Butyrivibrio fibrisolvens: one gene and its partner. The protein of the gene in region 1 interacts with the protein of each later gene in a pairwise test. Links are inferred from orthologs where the notes say so. Each region holds a gene or a part of one and is shown on either strand. Other genes may lie near its edges. The genes, in order: I7804_RS05745 and I7804_RS14535.

The links.
Region 2: the proteins of I7804_RS05745 (region 1) and I7804_RS14535 interact in binary tests that used the Bacillus subtilis proteins (3 or more experiments, as listed by UniProt). The link is inferred for Butyrivibrio fibrisolvens from one-to-one orthologs.

What each region holds. Positions count from the first base shown.
Region 1 is NZ_CP065800.1:1,415,577-1,418,897, reverse strand. The notes cover bases 177-3,160. They hold I7804_RS05745 (glycosyltransferase family 2 protein), read right to left. Parts: upstream 2,164-3,160; coding sequence 1,189-2,163; downstream 177-1,188. Other genes in these bases: I7804_RS05740 (SGNH/GDSL hydrolase family protein), read left to right, coding at 2,414-3,160. In the rest of the region: more of I7804_RS05740, read left to right, coding at 3,161-3,321.
Region 2 is NZ_CP065800.1:3,485,935-3,489,191, reverse strand. Bases 276-3,195 are described here. They hold I7804_RS14535 (PTS fructose transporter subunit IIABC), read right to left. Parts: upstream 2,803-3,195; coding sequence 748-2,802; downstream 276-747. Other genes in these bases: pfkB (1-phosphofructokinase), read right to left, coding at 2,885-3,195; I7804_RS14540 (HPr family phosphocarrier protein), read right to left, coding at 276-472. Outside these bases: ptsP (phosphoenolpyruvate--protein phosphotransferase), read right to left, coding at 1-160; more of I7804_RS14540, read right to left, coding at 209-275; more of pfkB, read right to left, coding at 3,196-3,257. UniProt on the Bacillus subtilis protein: The phosphoenolpyruvate-dependent sugar phosphotransferase system (sugar PTS), a major carbohydrate active transport system, catalyzes the phosphorylation of incoming sugar substrates concomitantly with their translocation across the cell membrane.

The DNA of each region.
Region 1 (3,321 bases):
GAGGTATTATTAAAGTCTTAGTTTTAGGAAAAATCTATGCTCATTAACTGATAAGTTATCGCTATTAATTGTTATGGAAATTCAAAGAAGCTCTTAAATGATATGATTTGTAACTACCGGTTATACCAGACGTAGATAGATCTGCCAACATCGTCTCATCAATGCTCATCACTTTATTACTGGCAAATGATGGCAGTTTGCGTTATTATCATATATGATAGAGGATGACAATAACGCATATCCCTAGAACCTATCGATTACTAATCCCCCATTCGTAAACGCGGTATGGATCTCTGCGGATCCGACAGTACTTGGTCTGTTTTATAAAAGTTGCCCCTTTTATGATGGCCAAGCCTGAAAGAATTATGTGTGCTCTTCGCAAGCACAAATTAATTATATTATGCTAAAAATTTTTTTGTTCATTTTCTGACGAAACGTCATCCTAGGGGGTATCGAACAAATGATTAATCTCATTCGCAATATTGATAGTATCCTTGCAGCAAAGAACAGTAGTCATTTACGGTGTTTGGTGCAGTGATATAGTTTCCTCATTTTTGCTCCAAAACGCATTCGTTATTGCGATTATATGTTATTGTTTTAATCGTATTTTTCTAGCATTTTAATGATATTTTGAGCATTATATATGCTATTAATGTGTTCATTTATATCTTACTGTTTAAGATAAACTATTCAATCCAAATAATTCAATCCAAATTTTTCAGACAAAAGAATACAAACAAAATTATTCTGGCAAAATCATTCAGACAAAATCATTCAGACATAATTATTCAAACATAATTATTCAAACATAATTATTCAGACATAATTATTCAGACATAATTATTCAGACATAATTATTCAGACAAAATATTTTAAGCAGATTTTCAAGCCAAATTGTCCAGACTAAACAATTCATCCCCAATTATTCATCTCAAAATCTTAATATCAAAATCATGGTTTCATGATTATTTACCGGTTATATAATACTTCAGCCACTTATATCCTCAACCCACCTACGTCTCTTGACACCTGCATTTTTATGCTGCTGATCCTTATGCCAAATCGACAAGAATCCGGCATAATGCCCCACGTATCAAAAAGGCAGCCCGTCACAGCTTGTATCACCAATCTAACATACATGATGACACAAGTAGTGACAGCTGCCCAATTAATTCTAAGCAAAAACTACTATCCTTTATAATGCCTTTCATAAGGCTCCCAGGTCTTTTCACTGATAATGTATCTCGGCCTGTGCTTGCTCTCCATATATATCTTACCGATATAGGTTCCGATGACACCTATTGATATCAGCTGTATACCTCCAAGGAAACAAACTATACAAATAGTAGATGCCCATCCCGGCTGCCCCTTACCTGTGATAGCTACTATGAAGGCCCATATGATTCCTATGATACCTATAAGACTTACGATGGTTCCAAGGCCTGTAATAATGGATATAGGCTTTACAGAGAGCGATGTAATGCCATCAAATGCGAGGTGGAGCATCTTGCTAAGGGGATAGTGACTCTCACCAGCCATACGCTCGTGACGCTCGTAATATACTATCGCAGACTTAAAGCCAACAAGTGGAACCATACCTCTTAGATAGATATTAACTTCGTGGAAGTCAGCAAACTCTTCAAGAACTCTCGAGGAGATAAGTCTGTAGTCAGAATGGTTGTAGACAACTTCTGCTCCCATCCAGTTAAGCAGTTTATAAAAAGACTCTGCTGTGAATTTCTTAAAGAAAGTATCTGTATCTCTCTTGGATCTGACGCCATATACAACCTCAGCTCCATTAAGATATGCATCTACCATCTTGTCCATGGCGCTTATGTCATCCTGACCATCGCAGTCTATAGATATCGTGATATCACAAACATTTCTAGCCTCCATAAGGCCGGCAAGGACAGCATTCTGATGGCCACGGTTTCTGCTCTGAGATATTCCTATAAAATGCTCATTGCTATCAGCAAGTTCTGTGATGATATCCCAGGTTTTATCTTTGGATCCGTCATTTACAAATAATATACGGCTCTTATCAGATATCTTCTCTTCTCCTATCATCTTCTCTAGCTGCTGTAAAAAAAGCGGAGACGTGATAGGGAGGACGTTTTCTTCGTTATAGCATGGAATTACAATCCATAAAATAGGTTTAGACATCTTCTACCTCTTTTTTATTCAACTCATTGTATGCTTGTTATTCAGGTACGTATTTATGAAGATACATTCCAAAGCATACTAGAATAATTATGCTCACTTTTATGAAACACATAACACTAAAACATTATAAACTCTATAGCCCCAAAAAGCTATTATATATCGTTTTTAAGTTATATTTATGGCACAGTGATTATTTCTATGTTAAAATATCTTTTGTAATAATTTTGTAATATTTCTAAGGGGAGGAAAAATGTCTATACATAAACTACTATCAACTACATCGTTAATCATGATGATGTCTCTTGTAACAGGTTGTACTTCTCCAAGTTTTCCAAATCTCGGAGTCACCGGTGAAAAGATGTCTGGTACATCCAACTCTGCTGCTTCAGTCAATAATGCTTCTGTAGCAGGTTCTTCCGGATCCGATCAGGCAACTGCACAGACTACAATGATTTCAGGTGAGGCTGCTACTGATTCATCAGAAGGTGCTTCAAGTGATTCAGGAGAAGCTAGTACCGGCGCTACATATAATACAGCTGCCGCTGCAGAAGCTTCTACTACAGAAACAACCACTGTCCACAAAGATCCTTACGGCGGAGGCAATGAACCTGTTCCTGATGGTGACCTTCAGCTTGTGTTTATTGGAGACAGCCAGTTCGACAGATGGAGAAACTCCAGTACATCAATTTCTGAACTTGTTGGTGAAGAAATGAATGCACTTCATTATAACCTTGGAGTTGGCGGAACTTGTGCTGCAATAGAGAGAACCCAGACTGGAAACAGCACGACTGAAGGTAATAACGATTATGAAGAGGCTAACTTCACAGCTATCTGCCATATGTTGAAGCGAGACCTTAATACAGATGATTATCCAATATCACTGGATGAAGAATATGAAACTGTTCTCTACTCCATTCAGCCTGAGAAGGTAGATTATTATATCATCGAATATGGTTATAATGATTACTACATGGGTCTTGATATCTACAATGAAGAAGATCCTTATGATGAGCATACTTATTACGGTGCTTTGAATCTTGGAATCAAGATGCTCAAAGAGATCTCACCGAATGCCCATTTTATCATCTGTACACCATGCTATTGCAGATTCTATAATGGCTCCGGCAAAGACATGGGAGATGCTTATAATGTTTCAAA
Region 2 (3,257 bases), 2.1 Mb from region 1 along the record:
CTGTTGTCTCTTTTTTGAAAGAGTCTACAGCATTGTGAAGACGCTCTTTTTCAGCACCGGTATCTTCGGGCTTGTGATTTTCATATGTAAGATCGTGTTCGATAATACGGCATACGGAACCTATTCCTATACCTCGTGAAGCAGCTATTCCTTCGTACATATTTGTCTGATCCTTTCAAATTTGAAGAAGTACGGTTGCTATTGGTTATCAGTCACCAAGTCCGCTGTTTACAAGATCAACAGCTGCCTTTAAAGCTTCGTTTTCATCAGGTCCGTCACATTTGATCTCGATCTCTGCACCACACTTGATGCAAGCGCTCATGAGCATCATAACTGACTTTGCATCGAACTCATTACCATTGTATGAGATTCTTACTGAGCTTGTAAAAGGAGTTACTGTCTGGCAGAAAAGACTAGCCGGACGCATGTGCATTCCTTCTGCATTGATTACTTTAACATTTGCTGATACCATTTGTTATTCCTCCTATGGTTTTGTAATGGTGTAGATCATATATATTACATGTAATTAGTTGCAATATCTGATCGGAAACTTATTCAAGAATCTAAACTATATAAGATTCTTCCTTTTGTGTCAAGAGCGCGGCTTTTTATGCATATCAATTATACACCGCAATCACTTTTATGGCACTAATACCCTGCATGCCTGTGACAGCATACAGGGCGATGAAGTATTAGTTGAAACCTTTATGGTTCATGGCTTTTTTTGAAAAACTTTGTTTTCAAAAATCATTCCTTGTTCTTCTTGATGAATCCAAGAAGTACTGCAGTGATGATAGATCCTACAAGCCATGCAACGATGTAGAGAATAGGATTACCTACAGTTGCAAATACGAAGATACCACCGTGAGGAGCCATCAGTGTGCATCCGAATACTGCAGAAAGAAGACCTGCAATACCGGAACCGATCATAGTACAAGGAATTACATGAATAGGATCAGCTGCTGCAAATGGGATAGCGCCTTCTGTGATGAATGAGCTTCCCATGATGATGTTAGTGATCCATGTCTCACGCTCAGCTTCTGTAAACTTCTTAGGGAAGAGTTTACAAGCAATTGCGATACCTACAGGAGGAACCATACCACCTACCATGATAGCTGCCATAGCGATGTAGCAGGCTGTAACCTTAGGATCATTCATCTGAGCACCCTGAGCCATATAATCAGATGCTGTAGCAAGCATACCTGTACCGAATACGTAAGCTGCCTTGTTGATAGGACCACCCATATCGATAGCCATCATAGCACCGAGGATGAGACCCAGAACTGCAAGCATGTTAGCATTTGAAAGAGCTGTAAGCATTGCTGAAAGGCCTGTATTGATAAGTCCGATGATCGGATTGAGTACGAAGCACATTGCAATACTTAAAAGGAATATACCGCAAAGAGGATAAATAAGTACAGGCTTGATTCCTTCGAGTGACTTCGGGAATCCTGAAGTTATCTTCTTAAGCCACAGTACGATAGCACCTGCAAGGAAACCTGCTGCGATACCGCCAAGGAAACCTGATACTGTATTACCTGATCCCTGGAATGCGAAGTTAGCAATAAACTTATTGAAACCGCCAAGCTGTGGAAGAGCTTCTTCTGAACCCCATACAAAACCGGCTATAGCAGCGTTACCATTTGAAGCAAGAAGTCCGCCTGTAAAACCAACAGCAAGACCAGGTCTGTCAGCGATTGAATAAGCGATATAACCTGCAAGAACAGGAACCATAAGGCCCATAGCAAGTCCGCCTACGTATTTGAAGAAGGCTGACAGAGGAATCATCTGGCCGAAGTTACCACCACCTGTTGTGCCGTATCCTGCGAGAGTATCGATAAGGAATGAAAGAGCTACAAGAATACCGCCACCGATAACGAATGGAAGCATGTGTGATACACCATTCATAAGGTGCTTGTAGAACTTACGCCCAAGTGTCTCATCACCGTCTACAGAAGTGTTTGATTCTACAGCGCCTGTGTGATGATATACAGGAACATTGCCGCTCTCAGCTTTGGCAAGAAGATCACCGGCATTGTGGATGGCATTGGCGGTAGAAGCCTTAATGACTCTCTTGCCGTCGAAACGTCCCATTTCAACATTCTTGTCAACTGCGAGAATGATAACATCTGCTGCAGCAATCTCAGAAGATGTGAGAACATTCTTAGCTCCGCCTGATCCGTCTGTTTCAACCTTGATAGCATAGCCTTTATCTTTTGCAGCCTGTTCAAGAGCTTCAGCAGCCATGTATGTATGAGCTATACCTGTAGGACATGCTGTAACAGCAAGAAGGTTAAGAGATCTGCTTGCAGATGAAGCAGCTTTTGCTGCAACTTCCTTATCCTTCTCAGTTTCTTTTTCATCAATTACTTTCATGAATTCATCAACACTTGTTGCTGCAATGAGCTTCTGTGTGAAATTATCATCCATGAGCATTGTCATAAGTTTTGACAGAACTTCAAGATGTGTATCAGCGCCGCCTTCTGGTGCTGCGATCATGAAGATAAGCTTGGAAGGCTGTCCGTCAAGAGACTTGTAGTCAACTCCGGCCGGAACAGTAATAGCTGTAAGTCCTGCCTTAGAAACAGCAGAAGACTTTCCATGAGGAACAGCAATAGCCTTTCCGATTGCTGTAGAACCTTTTGCTTCACGTGCAAGAATTGCATCTTTGAATGCTGCTGCGTCGTTAAGATTTCCCGCTGCATTGTGCAAAGCAATGAGTTCATCGATTGCAGCGTTCTGATCTGCAACTGAAACGCCCAGCTTTACGCCCTGCGGCTGTAAAAACTCTGTGATTTTCATACTTTTAACCCTATCCCTTTCTTAAAAGAATACCTTGTTTTTATATTTGAAAATACTGTTCTTCATAACAGTATCTTCTTACTTAGTTAAGTGTCTTATAGAGTTCGTCTATAAGATCTTTCTTGGCAAGTCCGTCTGAGAATGCAGTAGCACCTCCGCAGGCAGTTCCGAGGTTGAGAGCTACTTTATAATCTCCGCCTGACTTTTCATAGCCAGCTATAAATCCGGCTACCATAGAATCTCCGGCGCCGACAGAGTTCTTAACTTTACCCTTGCATACGCCCTGTCTTAGGATCTGTCCATCTTCTGTAACAAGAAGAGAGCCATCACCAGCCATGGAGATAAGTACATTTCTTGCACCTTTTTCCTGAAGCTTCTTGGCATAGAGAACTGTGTCATCATCAGAATCAATTGTGACACCGAACATCTCTCCAAGTTCCTGCTTATTGGGTTTT